Regions from separate parts of the Shewanella khirikhana genome, predicted to be linked through region 1. Evidence: predicted binding sites of a transcription regulator. Region 1 holds the regulator's gene; each other region holds the start of a gene.
What was found. Region 1 encodes MetJ, which represses methionine synthesis genes. Its sites were predicted from a motif close to TAGACGTCTAGACGTCTA; they were not measured.
Positions count from the first base shown of each region.

Region 2: STH12_RS08460 (cystathionine beta-lyase) is a predicted target of MetJ. The motif match lies at 2,089-2,106, and genes of this name have one in related genera.
Region 3: metE (5-methyltetrahydropteroyltriglutamate--homocysteine S-methyltransferase) is a predicted target of MetJ. The motif match lies at 1,553-1,570, and genes of this name have one in related genera.
Region 4: metK (methionine adenosyltransferase) is a predicted target of MetJ. The motif match lies at 2,410-2,427, and genes of this name have one in related genera.

Region 1 covers NZ_CP020373.1:4,798,054-4,802,982, reverse strand. Annotated here, with positions in the region: gene metB (cystathionine gamma-synthase) at 1-989, opposite strand, end outside; gene metJ (met regulon transcriptional regulator MetJ) at 1,205-1,519, shown strand; gene STH12_RS21030 (sulfite exporter TauE/SafE family protein) at 1,583-2,311, shown strand; gene STH12_RS21025 (conjugal transfer protein TraF) at 2,339-3,532, opposite strand; gene nrfD (NrfD/PsrC family molybdoenzyme membrane anchor subunit) at 3,673-4,659, opposite strand; gene STH12_RS21015 (4Fe-4S dicluster domain-containing protein) at 4,662-4,929, opposite strand, start outside.
Region 2 covers NZ_CP020373.1:1,942,846-1,947,774, reverse strand. Annotated here, with positions in the region: gene STH12_RS08465 (carbonic anhydrase) at 1-727, opposite strand, end outside; gene STH12_RS08460 (cystathionine beta-lyase) at 882-2,078, opposite strand; gene pdsS (proteobacterial dedicated sortase system histidine kinase) at 2,415-4,565, opposite strand; gene pdsR (proteobacterial dedicated sortase system response regulator) at 4,565-4,929, opposite strand, start outside.
Region 3 covers NZ_CP020373.1:2,868,908-2,873,836, reverse strand. Annotated here, with positions in the region: gene STH12_RS12535 (HDOD domain-containing protein) at 1-515, shown strand, start outside; gene STH12_RS12530 (LysR family transcriptional regulator) at 581-1,480, opposite strand; gene metE (5-methyltetrahydropteroyltriglutamate--homocysteine S-methyltransferase) at 1,645-3,915, shown strand; gene STH12_RS12520 (dodecin) at 4,004-4,213, shown strand; gene queG (tRNA epoxyqueuosine(34) reductase QueG) at 4,210-4,929, opposite strand, start outside.
Region 4 covers NZ_CP020373.1:3,005,113-3,010,041, reverse strand. Annotated here, with positions in the region: gene STH12_RS13140 (EAL domain-containing protein) at 1-799, shown strand, start outside; gene STH12_RS13135 (hypothetical protein) at 790-1,122, shown strand; gene metK (methionine adenosyltransferase) at 1,216-2,367, opposite strand; gene tkt (transketolase) at 2,736-4,727, shown strand; gene epd (erythrose-4-phosphate dehydrogenase) at 4,848-4,929, shown strand, end outside.

The sequences.
Region 1 (4,929 bases):
ACTCCGCCCAGGCTTTCTGCCACGCTGAAGTGTTGCAGCGATTCAAGGAACGCCACCACTTCTTTTTCGCCGCCCACCAGCTCAAAACTCAGCATAGCGCCAAAGCCTTTTTGCTGTCTTGCGGCAATTTCATGGCCAGGGTGGTCGGCAAGCCCCGGGTAGTAGACCTTGCTCACCTGCGGGCTGTTTTTCAGCACTTCAACAATGCGCTGGGCATTGGACTGATGCTCACGTACCCGCACACCCAGGGTGCGAATGCCGCGCAGGGTCAGGTAGCTGTCGAAGGCGCTGCCGGTCAGCCCCAGGGTGTTGGACCACCAGTGCAGGGTCTCGCCCAGCTCGGCGTCCTTGGCAATCACGGCGCCGCCAACCACATCGCTGTGACCATTGATGTACTTGGTAGTGGAGTGAATAACTATGTCAGCACCGAGCAGCAACGGCTGCTGCAAAATCGGCGACAAGAAGGTGTTGTCCACCACCACCAGGGCGCCCACCTCGTGGCTGGCATCGCTGATGGCCTGAATATCCACGACCCGCAGCAGTGGGTTGGATGGGGTTTCAAGCCATACCATCCGAGGCTTTTGGGCAATGGCGGCCGCCAATGCAGCCTCATCGGTCTGATCTACAACCGCCAGCTTGAAGGCGCCTTTGTTGGCGAGATTGGTGAACAGACGATAGCTGCCACCGTAACAATCGTGGGGCACAACCAAGAGATCATCCGGCCCCAGAAGGCTGGTCACCAAGGTAATGGCGGCCATGCCGGTACAGGTCACAACGCCGGTCGCGCCTTGTTCAAGTTCAGCCAGGGCTTCGCCCAGAATACAGCGGGTCGGATTACCCGAGCGGCTGTAGTCGAACTTGCGCGGATTCTTGTGGCCATCGAAGGAATAATTGGTCGACAGATAAATGGGAGGAACCACGGCGCCATGCTGGGTGTCGCTCTCGATGCCCTGACGCACCGCGATGGTGGCTGCTTTGCGCTGTGTCATTCTGTGTTCCTCCGGATAGTCGACGACGGAAATAAAGATGTCTGGACGTCTAAATTAACTCAAGCGGACGCCAATCGTCAATAGGCATCGAGACGTTTAGACGTCCAAACATCAGGAAATCTACTGATGTTTGGTGCGTTTTCGCAGCAATAATTTGACTGTATTTCGTAAGGGTTTAAAATCTGCTGCGAAATTTGGATTTAACAGGTGAGTCAATGACTGAATGGAATGGCGAATACATCAGCCCTTACGCTGAGCACGGCAAAAAGAATGAGCAGGTGAAAAAGATCACCGTTTCCATTCCTTTGAAAGTGTTGAAAATCCTGACAGACGAGCGCACCCGCCGCCAGGTTAACAACCTTCGTCATGCCACCAACAGTGAGCTCCTGTGTGAGGCTTTCCTCCACGCCTATACCGGCCAGCCACTGCCAAACGACGATGATCTGTCCAAGGATAAGCCCGACTCTATTCCTTCCGAGGCCAAAAAGCTGATGGATGAGATGGGCATCGAATGGGAAGACATGGAGTAAGCCTCCCTTCCACACTAGCACAAGGACCCCGCCGGGTCCTTGTGTCGTTTCAGGAGCTGGTAAATGTTGTCCGATCCTCTCACTCTGGTGCTGGCGCTGTTAATTATTTTCAGTGGTGCGCTAATCCAAAGCCTGATTGGTTTTGGTCTTGCCGTGGTGGCAAGCCCGCTGCTGTATCTGGTCGAGCCCGAACTGGTGCCAGTGCCTGTGATTCTGATGGGCTTCTCCATTGCCCTGCTCACCTTACTGAGAGAGCGCAGCGCCCTTGAGTTTTCCGGGCTGCAATATGCGCTGCTGGGGCGGATCCCCGGCGGACTTTTTGGCGCAGCATTGCTGCTTGCCGCGCCCACACCGGTACTTGGCCTCGCCATCGCCACTATCGTATTTTTGGCGGTAGCCCTGAGCCTGCTGCGCCTGAGCGCGCCCATTAACCGCGTGACCCTGTTTGTTGCCGGCACTGTCTCCGGCGTGTTTGGTACCATCGCCGCCATTGGCGGGCCACCGATGGCAATACTGCTGGCAGGCAAAGACCCCGGCAAGTTCCGTGCGGCCCTGTCCGCCTTTTTCATTTTCAGCTCGCTGATTGCCTTGAGTATTCTGGCCTTTGCCGGGCTGGTAACCGAAGCTCAGCTTTGGTGGTCCGTTACCCTGTTGCCCGCGGTCGTTGCCGGTTATTGGGTTGCTGGTAAACTGCTTGGCAGAGTCGATAAACAAAAAACCAGAGTCGCAACCCTGGTTTTATGTAGTCTCAGCGCCCTGCTGCTGACACTGAAGTCCCTGGCCGAGCTCTGAACTTAGGTGCCGTCACACAGTTGGCCGTTAAAAGTGATATGAGCTCTGCAATACGGCGCCGACGGTGTCATTGTCGCCCCACATCCCGGTGAGGTCGAGCTTGAAGCCTTCGCCAATCTGAAAACCTGTGCCCACCGAGTAAATATCGGCAGTCATATCATTCAGATCCTGGCGATAACCAAGCCTCAGCGACAGCCAGTCGAGCGCTTGCCATTCTCCGCCAAAACGCCAGTATTTGGTGCCTTCAAGGCCGACAAACTTTTCGTTGTCGGTCAAATCCAAATCGGTGCTCAGCTGCCAACTGGCGGTGGTGTAAGCGGCACCCAGTGTCACCATGGGGCCAGCGCGGTATTTAAGCTGCACCCCTTCCGACTCCACGGTTTCCAGCTCGCGCTCGATTAAATTACGCCCCACCAAGCCCAGGGTCAGGCCACGCATCGGCATAATGGCAAGACCGGCATCCAGATTGAATCCAGTGTCATCGTTGCGGTAATCGTCGCTGTCGAAGTCGCCCGCATCAAAGTTGTTGGCACTGACGGCGTAGTTGAAGCTGTCGAGCCGCTGCAGCTTGGGGGTCAGGCCGATGGTGACCGGCATATTCACTATCGACAGTGGCATGCTGACCGAGAGCGCCAGCTCCGAAGAAGCACCGGCAATCACCCGCCCCTGGGAGGTCAGGTCATCGAGCTCAGGGGGATTCATGGGGTCGAGGGTTTCCAGCAGTATCAGATCGGTATCGCTGATATCCGCCACCGCGACGCCATCGAGATAACTGCGATAATACACGCCCCAGCTCATACCCTTGGTGGGCATGGCAAAGCTAAAACCGATACCGGCCGAGGCATACGCGGTGTTGCCATCAAGCCCCTTAAGGTCAGCCAGTAGTGCAGCGCGGTAGGTATCTATGGCATCCACATCGCCGTTATTGATGGCCGCATCCAGGCCGTCGTAGTTATCTTCGAGGGTGTCGAACTTATCGGACATATTGTCTTTGTCCGACACCTCGGCCCCAAGCACAGGGATCAGCAGGCCAAAGTCCCCTTCGGTATAACCAGGCAACGACAACAGCGCCGGATTCATCCAGGGGGCCGCCTCCAAGCTGGCCGACGCCACACCAGTGCCGCCCATGGCGTCACTGCGGGCCTCAAAAACGTCCTGCGCGCACAATCCATACTGGCTGAACATCAGCCCCAACGAGGCTGCCACGAGCTTTGTTTTCATCCCTTTCTCCCCCCGGCATCGTTCTTTTACGGCATACAGCAAGCCTCCTAAAAGCGTAGTTCAGCCGTGGGGGATTGGCGGAAAATTTACGCAAAAAAAGCCCGCAAAACGCGGGCTTTTGGCTGAATCGATTCAAGCGGTCAGGACAGGTAAGATTGACCGGCATAAAGGATGAAATGCCGCAGTGCCAGCACCCCAATCAGACTGGCGCAGGCTGCGGTTACCATGGCGCTGCGACCATGTTTACCGCTGAGGCGCATCAGCAGTGGCACCCCAAAACCGATAGCCACCACCCCAATCCAGAACACGGCGGCCCACAGCCCACCGGAGAGGGATGCCAGCGCCGCTGCCGCCGCGCCGCCTTTGAAATACAGCGCAGTAAACAGCATAAACAGGAACAGCATTTCCATGCCCATCACCGGCAATTCAAAGGCGTGCTGCCGCTCAAGGTCGCCCGCAGGATCTCCAGAATTGTCGCCTGAAGCCTGGCTGGTATGCTTATCGCCACCAAACATGAGTACCGCCAGCAAGCTGTTGGCCGCCGCACCTGCCGACAAGCCAGACACCAAAAACAGCGCAGGCAGCACCGCAGTATTGAGCATAGGATAGGCATTCATCGCAGAAATCAGGAAACCTGTATAAGCCCCCACCACCAGCGACAGCACAAAGAGCGCCCCTTCCAGCGTGCCGCGAAGCTTGCCAAGGCTATCGGCAAGGCCGCCGAGGAAGCCCAGACCACACTTTGGCAGCTCATCTTTGAGAACCACCAGCGCATAGGCAAAGGTCAGCGGAATGTAAGCCAGGAGCGCTATCACCCCAATCGACATCACCGAGCTTAAGTTGTAGTTAATCAGGATCAACCAGAAGTGGAACGGCTTGGTCAGGTCAAACACCAGACACAGCATCCCAAGGCAAATGGCGATGGGCGCAATCAAGGCGGCGGCCTTGAGCACGGCGCTTTCACCCAGGCTCTGACCGCTGCCCTGGGTTTGGCCGCGATACCAGCGCAGACCTATCCCCATCAGCAAACTGCCCGCCGACAAACCGGCCATAAAGAGGTACACCGCAATCACCCAATGCCAGGTAATGCCGTCGTACTGACTCATATCACCCCAGATATTGTTCATAATCAGATACCTCCACGCTTGGCTGGAATACGGTACAGCCTGGGTTTGGTGCCAAGATGTGTCTTGTCCTGATAGCTCACCTTGGTGGCCAGCAGTTTGGACACCTCGCTGGCAGGGTCGGCCGCATCACCGAAGCAGAGCGCATCAGTGGGGCAGACTGTGACACAGGCGGGTTGCTCACCCCGGGCAAGACGGGTTTCTTTACAGAAGTTGCACTTGTCCGCGACCCTGGTTTCAGGGTTCATAAAGCGCACCTTGTAGGGACAGGCT
Region 2 (4,929 bases), 2.0 Mb from region 1:
TACGGGCGTTAACCGGCTGTACCGGACGGGCATTGTTGGAATACACCGAGGTGAAGGCCTTCACCTCGTCAGCAGACAGGGTTTGTACCTGCTTAAGCACGACCCAGCGCACGCCTTCAGAGCAAGGTGGCGTGGTCAGCGAGCCGTTGAAACGGAAGTAATCCAGGCTCTGTGGGAAGAAGGCCTTGGGCGACAGCTCGGCGCCAAATGGCACGGCGTCAGAAGCTTTGGCGGGGTAGGCAGGCGCGAGGGCGGCAAAGCCTGGGTTTGAGGCGCCTTCTTCGAACATGATACCAATCACCGCCAGACGGCCATCGGCATCGGCGTGCACGAAGTGAGCTTCAAGCGGGTATTGCTTGCCATTGATGGTGTTTTCACTGGGGGCGTGCATGTGCACCTGCTTGAGCTCGAAGCTGTGGCCTTCGAGGGTGAGCTGGTTGCCAGTGCCAAAGTTGGCCTGCAGGGTGTGGCCATTGTTTATCACAGATGCCACCTTGCCCTGATAATCCAGTTGCAGCGGTGACAAATCGGCATCGGCCTGGGCACGAATGTCGATTGGGCTTTGGTTCACGCCTTGTTTACACAGGGCAAATTCTTTTTTCAGTGAACCCCAATGCTCAGGGGCTCCTTTGCCTTCGTATGACCAGTGGCCTTCACCGGCAACCGCAGTGCCGGCAAGCGCCAGCAGGGCGCCGGCAATCACAGATTTGTTGAATGAAATGCTCATGTCAGTTCCTTTTTATTAATGTGGTCTTTGCTGATCGCGGCTAAGCTAGTGTCCAATCATTAACTGAAACTTAACAATTCCCTTGGGTGAGTGTTTCACTTAGAAAAAAACCTCACAAAAGTGAGGTTTTTGTTATAAACGTACGCCAGCTGGATTATTTGCCCGCCATCGCCTCGTGGTAGCGCGCGAAACCGGCTTCGAGATCGGCTATCAAATCCTCGGGATCTTCAAGGCCGATATGCACCCGGATAAGCGGTTTGCTGGCATCCCAGCGGGTGGCCGAGCGAATGTTCTGGATCCCCGATACCCACAATATCAGGCTTTCATAACCACCCCAGGAAAAGCCCATTTTGAAGTGGTGCATGCCTTCCACAAAGGCGGTCATGGCCTCGGCAGTGCCTTCTTTGAGCACAAAGGAAAACAGACCATTGCTGGCGGAAAAATCGCGCTTGAAGAACTCGTGCCCCGGACAGCTGGGGAAGGCCGGATGGCGCAGGTGGTCAACTTCAGGACGGCTTTGCAGCCAGTTGGCAACCGCAAGGGCATTCTTTTCGTGCTGCGCCATACGTACGCCCAGGGTACGCAGGCCCCGGGCGGCAAGATAAGCATCGTCCGCCGAGGTGGTTTGCCCCAGCAGATAGCTGTGTTCACGGAGCTGATCCCAGTACTGTTCAGAGGCCGTCGCCGTGCCCATCATCACGTCCGAGTGGCCAACGATGTACTTGGTGGCAGCCTGAATCGAAATATCCACGCCCATCTCGAACGGACGTGAATTGATAGGTGAGGCCCAGGTATTATCCAACATCACAATCAAGCCATGCTCGTGGGCAATACGCGCCAGGGTTGGCACATCCTGCACTTCCATGGTGATGGAGCCGGGTGATTCGAGGAACAGCACCTTGGTGTTGGGGCGGATAAGTGCGGCGATATCCTTACCGATGAGCGGATCGTAATAAGTGGTTTCGATGCCGTAGCCTTTAAGCACCTTATCGCACAGATCCCGGGTAGGCTCGTAGGCGCTGTCAACCATCAGCAGGTGATCGCCACTCTTGAGAAACGCCATCAGGCTGCCGGCAATGGCGGCGGCGCCGCTTGGGTAGAGCGCCGTGCCCGCACCGCCTTCCAGCTCAGCAATGGCGGCCTGAAAACCAAAGTGGGTAGGGGTGCCGCGACGGCCGTAAAACATCTCACCATTGTGCTTGTTCCTGGCGGCAAAGCGCATCTCCTCGAGGGAGTCGAACACTATGGTGGAGGCGCGAAACACAGGCGGGTTAATTACCCCTTTGCTGTACTTTTTATCACGGCCCAAGCTGACAATCTTGGTGGCGGTTTTCAGGCTTTTCTCTCTCATAGGTATATCCTGTACCTCAAGGCGTATAATTTGGCCATCTTACCATGTAGATGGCTAAATGCGAGTGATTGAAGGCATCAAGGTAAAGCAAAGCCTGATTGCAAAGGCACGGCAGCCCCGGCTTACGCTCTGCGTTTTTGCTTGTTCTTTCCCGATGTTTTCCCTTCTTTTCTGACTGTTTCTGTCTATTTTCTATCTGTCTTCAGCATATATCCCAATGCAGCAAGTCGTCAGGCTGCACAAAAACTTACCACAGATGCAGGAATGCTGTTTCGGTAGTCCTGTTTAGCCCGCAGTTAGTGTTGCCGCAATCGCGGACAATCATCAGCAATGTCATCAGTGCTGGGGCAGCAACAAGGTGAAAATTACTCCATCACCAGCGGGCTGGTTACTGCCGCTGAGGCTGCCGCCGTGGAAATCGGCAATCAGTCTTGCGATATAAAGCCCAAGGCCCAGGTGTGGTTTGCTGTCCTGAGTCGCGGGGCGAACGGTGATCATTGAGTCGAATATCCGCTCGGCCATGTCCGCGGGTAGCAAGGGGCCTTTGTTGGCGACACTCAGGCTAATTTGCCGCTGACTATGACCAAGCGATATCTCGATGGTCGAGTCTTTTTCCATAAATTCCAGTGCATTACTAAAGAGCTTGTCGAGCAGCTGCGCCAGATATTCGGGCACGCCTTTCATCTGATAATTGCCGTCAGCTTCACTGAGCTGAATACGGATTTGAGGATAGGTGAGCTGATAGCCCTGCACACAGCCTCGGATAACCCTCGAGGCATCGAAACTGATGGCTTCGGCCTGGGACAGCGACTGCTCAAGCCGCGTGGCTTCACTCATATTGGCCAGAATAAGACTCAGGCGACTGACTCCTTCCTGGGCCCGCTCAACGTATTTTTGCTTATCTTCCCCGAGCGGCTGCATCGACAGGTGCTCGAGACTTGAGCGCACCACGGCGACCGGCGTTCTCAGTTCATGGCCGAGGCGAGAGGACATGTTTTCCAGATACTGGGTGTACTGGGATAACCGCTGCACCATGCCGGAAAGTGAGCGTGACAGATCGCCAATTTCATCCAGCGATTTGGATGGCACTATGCTGGCTTTTACCCGGCCCTGGGCATCAATGGCACTGTCGGCCTGATCGCGCAAATTCCTGATCCGGCTTGAAATATTGGATGCGAAGAAAAACAGCGCCAGGGTGCCCATGCTCATGATGGTCAAAATCACGTTGAAGAGTTTTTCCAGCGCTCTGTTACGCAGAGTGCGAATACCATGGGTTGTTTCTTCGGCCACCACGGCGCCCATTACTTTATCGTCAATCCAAATGGGGCTGGCCGCCGCGAGGACCACGGCCTTATTGTCCGGGGTAAGGCGCCAGGTGCTGGCGGGGTTACCGTTCAGCGCACGCTGAATATGGCTGCCTTCAAGCTCGGTGGAATCCTGCAGGCCATCGATAAAGTCCTTTGGCGGCTTGGTCAGCACCCGGTAGTAAAGCGGGTAAAGATACTGCTGCACAAAGTGCTCCAGCATGCCTTCGGGTTTGTCGTTTTCGATGGCGCGGGTCCAGACACTGTCGCCATTGCGGATATCACCCGAGCGTGCCAGCACCCGGCCATGGCGATCCACCACCCATATACGGGCGCTGTTATGGCTCATCCCCTTGATAATTGCTTCGATCTCCGGAGAAGGCACCAGCACTGTGCCCAAATTATCCGGGGTATCTGTGGCCGAGGTGCCGGTAATACCTTCGATATCGCGAGTTCGGGGATTGTTGACATCATGCAGCGCAAAACTGATTTTGCCGCCAAGCATTTCCAGCGGGATCCTAAGCTCGATGTTGTAGCCGGTGGCGGAAGTGTGCCATTGGCCCTGAATACGCACTTCGGGTAACGCCGGCAGGCTCAATGCCGCATCGGCAGGCAGCTCAAAGGCATTCACCCAGCCATCTTTTTGGGTTGAGACCACGTAACGGTGGAAAAATCCGGCGCCATCCAGGGTGGCAATGGCGAGATGATCGTTTCTGTCGACCCTCAGGCTATTGCGGCCGCGGTACACAGGATGCGGATCGGTGACTTCAAAAAAGGCATACAGATAATTGCCGTAGCGGCCAATCATATGGTTGAAACTGAGCTTGCTGGTAGCCTGGGGCAGCAGCTGCATATCGGCGCCATAATGCATGGTCTTGTGCCGATAGGGCTCCCAGTCATCCAGTTTGCCGTCCAGCTGAATTGGCCCCGACAGCGGGTGAGCGTAAAGGTCTTTGCGTTTTTCAACCTGGGCAAGGAAGCTGCTTTGGCTGTCAAACAGCCGTGGCCGCTCGTGCAGCGCAGTGGCAAGCGCGGCGGTGGTGCCCTCCAGGGTGCGTTCCTGACCGTGGCGCAGGTACTTTTCCATTTCCCACACATATTGGTAGCCAAGCCAGGGCAGGCACAGCAAAAACGCAGAAAGAATAATGACCTTGGAGCGCAGGCCAAGCGGCAGTCTTATCATCAGCCCTGACTATCCCAGCGGTAACCCATGCCGTACACGGTATCTATGCAATCAAAGGCGGCATCGGCGGCAATAAACTTTTTACGAATGCGCTTTACGTGGCTGGTGATGGTGCTGTCATCCACATAGATTTTGGCCTCTTGCATCAGCTCGGTGCGGCTGCGTACATGGCCGGGGTGACGCGCCAGCGCGTGAACCATCCAGAATTCGGTGACCGTCAGTTCGATCGGGCGCTCCTGCCAGTACACCTGAATACGGTTGGCATCTATGGTCAGTGGTCCGCGCACCATCAGGTTTTCCGGCTCAGAAGGGGCACTCAGCTGCTCGCAGCGGCGAAACAGCGCCGCAAGCCTTGCCAGCAAAT
Region 3 (4,929 bases), 1.9 Mb from region 1:
CCAATAACAGCAAAAACCGCAGCCTCAAGGATGCGCTTATTCGCTTGGGTCAGGTCAACATTTACCGCTATGCCTTCAGTTTTTACCTCAAAGAGCGCCTCGATGAGCTGCCCCAGCCGTACAAAAAGTTGGTGCAGGGCTACTGGCGTCTGACCGAAAGCATTGCCGCCTCTGCCGTCGACAGCTTAAAGGATGTCGGCAGCCATATAGACCCGGATGAAGTGCAAACCCTGGCGCTGTTCAGCGTGTTCGGCCAAATCATTGCGCTGACTGCATTTGCCTATCTCAATGCTGAGTCGGAAGAGTCGTTCCCGCTCAGCATCATCAAGCAAATCATAGATACCCAACAGCAGACGCTGACGCTGGAAGCCTTTGATTCACTGGGGCTGGATGAGGAGCTTAAAGAAGAGTTTATGATTGCTCACAATCTGCGTCAGACCCGTAACCCCAACTCAGCCGGTCTGGTGCTGCGCCGGGTGTTGTCGATGCGTGGGTTGCTGCTGAATCCACTGTAAGAATGCTAAAAAAACGCCTGCAAATGCAGGCGTTTTTTTATGGGTTCTTTTCTATAAGTCGGCTGTTATCGCGGCTGACGGGCAATGCCTTCGGCGGCAACCAGTTCCAGATAACGTTGCAGCTGACTTGAGTTGGCACTGCCACGGCGGTAGGCGCCAAACAGGGGGCGTTTTAAGCCCTCAGCGCCGAGACGCACGCTGGTCAGGCTGAGTCCCTGGGCTTCGCTGATGGACCAGCTTGGCAGGGCGGCAATACCATCCTGGCAGGCGATGCGTTGCAGCAGTACCGAGGTGAGGTCGCAGGTTTTCTGCACCCCTGGGGTAACGCCAGCAGGCTCCAGAAACAGCCTGAACAAGTCCAGGCGCTCCAATGGTACCGGATAGCTGATAATCGGCAGTCCTTCCAGATCCCGTGGCAGCACCTGTGGTTTGCTGGCCAACGGATGTTCGTTGGCAACAGCCAGACGCACTTCAAAATCAAACAGATGCTGATAAGCCAGTTGGTGGCCGGGCACAGGATCGGACGTCAGCACTATGTCCAGCTCGCCGGATTCCAGCGCGTTGAGGGAGTCGAACAGGTGACGACTGGAGAGATCCAGATCTGAGTCAGGAAACTCTGCCCGGAAGGCTTCCATCACAGGCATCAACCAGCGAAAGCAGCTGTGGCACTCAATCCCAACCCGAATAAGGTTGGCATCACTCTCCAGCCCCTTTTTCAGTACAGATTCGGTTTCCATCACCCGCGGCAGAATTTCTTCGGCCAGATTCAGCAATCTGGCACCTTCCTGGGTAAAGGACAGGGGTTTACTTTTTCTCACAAACACAGGCGAGTTGATGCGGGTTTCCAGCTCTTTGATCTGATGAGACAAGGCAGACTGGGTGACAAAGCGTTTTTTGGCCGCGGCCGCGAGGCTGCCACTCTCTTTCAGTGCCATCAGGGTGCGAAGGTGTCTTAGCTCTATCATCTCTACTCCACATGAAGTTTGTTCATGTTGCCCGTGAATGCAATTCGTTTGCTTGCCAGAAGACTACCACAATAAACTTCTAGACGTCCAGACGCCTATTAAAATTTGTTTAACAGGGGTCCCTCTTTGAATTGTGTTCATATTAAACCAAGAAGGTATACAGTATGCAATTAAATAGTCTTGGCTTCCCACGGATAGGACGTCGCCGTGAGCTGAAGTTCGCCCTCGAGCAATACTGGCGTGGAGAGTTGTCCCAGAGTGAGCTGCTGGCACAGGCCAAGGCTCTGCGGCAAACCCACTGGCAGTGGCAGGCTGATGCTGGGGTAGAACGTTTGCCGGTGGGGGATTTTGCCTATTACGATCAGGTGCTGACCCTGGCGGCGACCTTAAATGCTATTCCTTTGCGACACCGTGATGGCGATAAGGTGGATCTGGATACCCTGTTCAGGGTTGCCCGTGGCCGTGCACCAAGTGGCAAAGCCGCTGCGGCGGCGGAAATGACCAAGTATTTCAATACCAATTACCACTACATAGTGCCCGAGCTTCACGCCGACCAAACCTTTTCCATCGCCTGGACTCAGGTATTTGATGAGGTTGAGGAGGTCAAAGCGCTGGGCTACGACCCCAAACCCTGCATTCTGGGCCCCGTGTCTTTCCTGTTTTTGTCGAAAGCCTATGGCAGTGAGTTTGATAAATTAAGCCTGTTGCCTCAGCTGCTGGCTACCTATGCTGAGCTGCTGGCGCGTTTTGCCGCTCAGGGCGTGACCTGGGTACAAATTGAAGAGCCTGTGCTGGCGCTGGATCTGGAGGAAAGCTGGCAGGCAGCCTTTGCCACGGCGTACCAGGCTTTTACCTGTGTGTCGGTTAAACTGCTGCTGACCAGCTACTACGGCTCAGTGGCCCATCATGCCGACACCATCGGTGCGCTGCCGGTGGCGGGGCTGCATCTGGATCTGGTGTCTGCGCCGGAGCAGCTTGAGGTCTTTTTGCCCAAGCTTGGACAGCAACAGGTGCTGAGTGTGGGGCTTATCAATGGCCGCAACGTGTGGGCCGCCGATCTTGATGTGATTGCCGAGCGTATTGCCCCGCTTGCCAGAGATCTTGGCGATCGCCTGTGGCTGGCAACTTCCTGCTCGCTGCTGCACACACCGGTTGATCTCGATGTGGAAACCACCCTTAAGCCCGAACTTAAGCGTCAGCTCGCCTTTGCCAGGCAAAAGCTGTTGGAGCTGAGAAGTCTCGATACCCTGCTGACCGTCCCCAATAGCGCTGAGGCTGCGGCGATTGTCGCCGAATGTGCGGTGCGCCGCGCCGAGCGCGCCCAGGCCGCCGATGCCGCGGTGGCCGCCAGGCTGGATGCACTCACCAGCGCCGATTTTGAGCGTCAAAGTGCGTTTGCTGCCCGTCAGCAACAGCAGCAACAGCGGCTTAAGCTGCCACTTTTGCCAACCACTACCATTGGTTCTTTCCCGCAGACCCCGGCCATTCGCGCCCTGAGAAGCCGTTTGCGCAAAGGTGAAATCAGCACCCTTGAGTACGATAGCCAACTCAAGCAGGTGTGCCGCGATACCATCGACCGTCAGCTGAAACTCGGTATCGATGTGCTGGTGCACGGCGAAGCTGAGCGCAACGACATGGTGGAATACTTTGGTGAGCAGCTCGACGGTGTTGGCTTTACCAAAAACGGCTGGGTGCAAAGCTACGGCAGCCGCTGCGTAAAACCGCCGTTGATTTACGGCGATGTATCGCGACCCAGGCCGATGACACTCGAGTGGGCCGAGTACGCCCAGAGCCTGACAGACAAGCCGGTGAAAGGCATGCTGACCGGACCTGTGACCATTCTGCATTGGTCGTTTGCCAGGGAAGATATCAGCCGCGAGACTATCTGTAAGCAGATTGCACTGGCGATCCGCGATGAAGTGGCGGATCTGGAGCGCTCGGGTATTGCCATCATTCAGATTGACGAGCCGGCCTTCCGCGAAGGGTTGCCACTGCGCCGCGCTGACTGGCAGGCGTATCTCGACTGGGCGGTGGACTCCTTCAAACTGAGTGCTGCCTGCGTGCGGGATAACACCCAAATCCACACTCACATGTGCTACAGCGAGTTTAACGACACCATAGCAGCCATTGCCGCCATGGATGCTGATGTGATCACCATCGAAACCAGCCGCTCGGCCATGGAACTGCTGCGCGCCTTCGAAGACTTTGAATATCCAGCCGAAATTGGCCCGGGTGTGTACGACATCCACTCGCCCAATACACCGGATGTTGAGGCCATGGTGGCGCTGATGGAAAGGGCAGCCAAGCGCATTCCGCTGCGGCAGCTTTGGGTTAACCCGGACTGCGGCCTTAAAACCCGTACCTGGGATGAGGTGGAGCCGGCGCTGCGTAATATGGTGGATGCCACCCGCGAGCTGCGTCGCCGCCTGGGCTGAGGCTTGCCGCTGAAATCAGCGACTATACTGAGGTAACAGTATCGGGGTAGCAGTTTAAGGCTGCTTCCCCGCCCCAAGGAGGCTTGCCATGAATCATGTCTACAAGATAGTTGAAGTCACAGGTTCCTCTACCCTCAGCAGCGACGATGCCATACGTAATGCAGTGGCTGCCGCGGCGCAGTCACTGCATCATTTACGTTGGTTCGAAGTGATAGAAACCCGCGGCCACCTTGAAGCGGGTGTGATAGCCCATTGGCAGGTAACGGTGAAAATCGGTTTTACCCTGGATACGCCTTAGGCGTCTCTGGGCATACCTTTTTCGATGGCGCGCACCAGTCGCGCCGTCTTGCGACTCTCTGTAGTGAGGCCACTTTGCTGACGGGCGATAGCCCAGTGAATGTGCTCAGCTACCATCTCATCGATATTTTCATCCATGAGCCGTGTGTTCAGGGCGCTCAGCACTTCTTCGCTTGCCGGCGCATTCCCAAGTGCCACCGCAATGTTTCTAAGCCACCTCTTATGGCCAATGCGGCGGATGGCGCTGCCCTCGGTCTCGCGCAAAAAAGTGGCTTCATCCCAGGCGAATAAGCTAAGCAGCGACGGCAGCTTGAGTGGCTGGCGGGTTTGAAAGTCGGCTTCAGCAGACAGCGGCGAGCCACTGTTGACCGGGCAGGCCAGCTGGCAGTCATCGCAGCCGTAAATGCGATTGCCCATCAAGGGGCGGAATTCTTCCGGAATGGCGCCCTGCAACTCAATGGTGAGGTAGGAGATGCAACGCCTGCCGTCCACCACATAGGGCGCGACTATGGCGTCCGTCGGGCAACTTTTGATGCAGGCGACGCAGGTATTGCAATCCTCGGCGATGGGAATGTCGATGGGCAGTGGCAGGTTAACCAGCAGCTCGCCCAAAAAGAACCAGCTGCCCGCCTGATGATTAAGAATAAGCGAGTGCTTACCGGTCCAGCCAACGCCTGCTTTTTCCGCCAACGGCCGCTCCAAAATGGGCGCCGAGTC
Region 4 (4,929 bases), 1.8 Mb from region 1:
CAACCTTGAAAAAACTGTCCGTGAAGTGCTGTCCGGTGAACTGCTTATCTACTATCAGCCCAAACTCAAGTTGCCGGAGAAAAAGGTTGTCGGTTTCGAGGCCTTGCTGCGGCTTAAAGATGCCCATGGTCAGATAAAAGGCCCCTGGTTTATCGATGCCTTCCAGAAGGCGGGCTTTTCCCACGTGATTGATCGCTTTGTGATAACCACGGTGGCAGAAGATTTAACTCGTTGGGAGAAAATGGGTTTTCAGCCCAAGGTGAGCATCAACCTTGACCCCAATAATCTCAACGATGTGCAAATGCTCGATCGCCTCAGAACCGCTCTTGGACGCTATGCGGCACAAATTGAGGTAGAGATCCTCGAAAGCGCCTTTATGAAGGATCTGGATGGCATCAACAAGTCGATTGAGCAATTGCAAACCCTGGGGTTCCGTTTCCTGCTGGATGACTTTGGCACCGGTTTTTCGAGCCTTAGCCTGCTGACTCAAATCGGGGTGGACGGCATTAAATTAGACCGCAGCATGCTGGCCAAGGCGCAGGAAGATAAGGGGCGGGTGCTCTATTGTCAGGTGTGCGATTTGTGTCAGAACCTGGGGTTTGCGCTGGTGGCCGAAGGGGTGGAAACCGAGGCCGAAGCCACCTTTGTGGCCAACGCCGGTGTAGGTTATGTGCAGGGGTGGCTGTATGCCAAGGCGATGCCGGCCGAGATTGCCCGCGCCTACGCCATGCTGCACAATGATGCCTCCAGCGACAGTAGTGAATACAGCGCCGACCAACAGGGAGAACCATGGCTGTAAGTCCCACCCCAATTGAATCCTTACTGGCACCCTACGCCCATCATCCGTTAAGTGCTTGGGATAAACTCAGGTTCGCCTTCAGCCTGTGTCAGCATAAAGGTCTTGAGGTCAGCGCATTTCGTGGTGGTATGCCGCGTGAAGGCTATTGGCTGCTTGCAGACGGGCAGGGGGTATTTTGTGGCGCTGTGAATCACTGGCAGGGATGCTGGGAATACCAGGAACTGCCAGCAGCTTCTGAGCTGACCGTGCTTGAAATGGTGGCCGTGCCTGAATCTCAGCTTGGTTTTATGTTGGTGGAAACCGCCCATTTCGATCACTGCTGATAGCGCTATCAAGGCCGTGCAGCCGCATCTTGATACCCAATTCAGGACAATAAAAAACCGCCTTTCGGCGGTTTTTTATGGGCAAGTGCCTGATTACAGACCTGAGTCTGCGCGCAGGGCCTCGGCCTTGTCGGTTTGCTCCCAGGGGAACTCGCTGCGGCCGAAGTGGCCGTATGCGGCAGTCGCCTGGTAGATAGGACGGGCCAGGTTCAGCATTTCGGTCAGGCCGTATGGGCGCAGGTCGAAGTGCTGACGCACCAGCTGGATGAGTTTCTCTTCAGGCAGCTTACCGGTACCGAAGGTCTCGATGCTGATGGACGTTGGCTCGGCCACGCCGATGGCGTAGGAAACCTGGATTTCACAGCGGTCAGCCAGACCGGCAGCCACGATGTTTTTGGCAACATAACGGGCAGCGTATGCGGCTGAGCGGTCAACCTTGGATGGGTCTTTACCGGAGAAAGCGCCGCCACCGTGACGGGCCATGCCGCCGTAGGTGTCAACGATGATCTTACGACCAGTCAGACCACAGTCACCCATAGGGCCACCGATAACGAAACGGCCAGTTGGGTTGATAAAGAACTTGGTGTCCTTGTTCAGCCACTGGGCAGGTAACACAGGCTTGATGATGGTTTCCATCACGCCTTCTACCAGATCAGACTGAGACACAGAGTCGCAGTGCTGGGTAGAAAGTACGATGGCATCGATGCCGATAATCTTGCCTTCATCGTAGGCGAAGGTTACCTGAGACTTGGCGTCTGGGCGCAGCCAAGGCAGGGTGCCGTCTTTACGCACTTCAGACTGACGCTTCACCAGCGCGTGGGCGTAGGTGATTGGGGCTGGCATCAGCACGTCGGTTTCGTTGCTGGCGTAGCCAAACATCAAACCCTGGTCGCCGGCGCCCTGTTCACGTGGGTCGCTGCGGTCAACACCCTGGTTGATGTCGGGAGACTGCTTACCGATGGCGCTCAGAACCGCACAGGAGTTGGCGTCGAAGCCCATGTCAGAATGAACGTAGCCAATTTCACGGACAGTGTTACGGGTCAGTTCTTCGATATCAACCCAGGCAGAGGTAGTGATTTCACCGCCCACCATTACCATACCGGTTTTTACGTAAGTTTCGCACGCAACGCGGGCCTTGGGATCCTGGGCCAGGATAGCGTCGAGTACGGCATCGGAGATCTGGTCTGCAATTTTATCGGGATGACCTTCTGAGACCGACTCAGAGGTAAACAAGTGTTTTGCCATGTTTGGAAAATCTCGTCTTTAAGCGTTAAACGTGTAGAAGCATCTACATCTAGACGGCCATTTTAGTTGAATTTCTCTCCACGATCATCCCCCGTTTGGGAAAATTTAGTGCCATTTGTGACCCAGATGCCTGACTGTCAGTGGGCTGTTTTGGCAAAGGAAATTATTAAATTCAACAAATTCAGCGTGATAAAGGGCTAAGTTGGCACGCCCTCTTGACTATAGTTTGCTGTAGCGGCCGCTGCATAAAAGCAACTGTGATTTTTCTACGACTGTGGTGGAAATTTAAATTTGCGTCCACAAGCCCTGTTAAGGGAAAATATGTGCCCACAATTGCCCGAAAAGCCTCAATACAAGCAGGAGAGAGCATGTCTCGTAAAGAACTCGCCAACGCTATCCGTGTCCTCAGCATGGACGCCGTTCAAAAGGCCAACTCCGGTCACCCCGGTGCCCCAATGGGGATGGCTGATATTGCCGAAGTCCTTTGGCGCGGTCATCTGAAGCACAACCCCACCAATCCACAGTGGGCCGATCGCGACCGTTTCATCCTCTCCAATGGCCACGGCTCCATGCTGCACTACTCGCTGCTGCACCTGGCCGGTTATGACCTGTCTATTGACGATCTAAAGCAATTCCGTCAGTTGCACTCTCGCACCCCAGGCCACCCTGAGTATGGTTATGCCCCAGGCATCGAAACCACCACGGGTCCTCTGGGTCAGGGCATCACCAACGGCGTGGGTATGGCCATTGCTGAGAAAGTGCTGGCTGCTCAGTTCAACCGTGACGGTCACGACATCGTTGACCACTTCACCTACGTGTTCATGGGTGACGGCTGCTTGATGGAAGGTATCTCCCACGAGGCTTGCTCTCTGGCAGGCACCCTGGGTCTGGGCAAACTGATTGCCTTCTGGGATGACAACGGCATCTCTATCGACGGTCACGTTGAAGGCTGGTTCACCGACGACACGCCAAAGCGTTTCGAATCTTACGGCTGGCACGTGATTGCCGGTGTTGACGGTCACGACAGCGACGCCATCGACGCTGCCATCAAGGCGGCCAAGGCTGACCCTCGTCCAACCCTTATCTGCTGTAAGACTGTGATTGGTTACGGCTCTCCAAACAAGTCCGGTTCACACGACTGTCACGGCGCGCCACTGGGCGATGCTGAAATCGCAGCCGCCCGTGAATTCCTCGGCTGGAAGCACGATCCATTCGTTATTCCTGCTGACATTTATGCCGAGTGGGATGCCAAAGAAGCCGGTATCGCTTCTGAAAAAGCCTGGGATGCCAAGTTTGCCGCTTACGCCGCTGCTTACCCAGAGCTGGCCGCAGAATACCAGCGCCGCGTGAACGGCGAACTGCCAGCCAACTTCGGCGCAGAAGCCCAGGCCTATATCGAGAAGTTGCAGAACAACCCTGCCAATATCGCTTCCCGTAAAGCCTCACAAAACGCCCTGGAAGCCTTCGGCGCCATGCTGCCTGAATTCCTCGGCGGCAGTGCCGACCTGGCCCCATCCAACCTGACCATGTACTCGGCTTCCAAGTCCATCACAGGTGACGATGCCAGCGGTAACTACCTGCACTACGGTGTGCGTGAGTTCGGTATGACCGCCATCATCAACGGTATCGCTCTGCACGGCGGCTTTGTGCCATACGGCGCTACCTTCCTGATGTTTATGGAATATGCCCGTAACGCCACGCGTATGGCTGCCTTGATGAAGGTGCAGAACATCCAGGTTTACACCCACGACTCTATCGGTCTGGGCGAAGACGGCCCGACTCACCAGCCAGTAGAGCAAATCGCTTCGCTGCGTGTGACCCCGAACATGAGCACCTGGCGCCCATGTGACCAGGTTGAGTCTGCCGTGGCCTGGAAATATGCCATCGAGCGCAAAGACGGCCCAACTTCGCTGATCTTCTCCCGTCAGAACCTGGCGCAAATGCCACGCAGCGCCGAGCAGCTGGCTAATGTCGCCAAGGGCGGCTACGTGCTGGTAGACAGCGCCGCGGCACCTGAGCTCATCATCATTGCCACCGGTTCTGAAGTTGAGCTGGCCGTGAAGGCGCAGGCCGAGCTGACCGCCAAGGGCAAGCAGGTACGCGTGGTGTCCATGCCATCTACCGATGCCTTCGACAAGCAGGATGCGGCCTATAAAGAAGCCGTTCTGCCTGCCAGCGTCACAAAACGCGTGGCCGTGGAAGCGGGTATTGCCGATTACTGGTATAAGTATGTGGGTCTGAACGGCCGCATCATCGGTATGACCAGCTTCGGCGAGTCAGCGCCAGCCAATCAGCTGTTCGAAATGTTCGGCTTCACCGTCGACAAGGTGGTTGCCGCCGCCGAAGAGCTGCTGGGTTAATACTGACGCGAGCAAGGTGGCAGCCTGGCTGCCACCGGTCTGACCGGCGTTGCCGGTCAGCCTCTGTCGGCAGGGGAGCCGACAGGGTTTTCACCCTCCCCAGAGGATTTGCTCACCACTATGATCCGTGTTGCTATCAATGGTTATGGCCGCATCGGCCGCTCCGTACTGAGGGCGCTTTATGAGTCCGGCAAACGGGGCC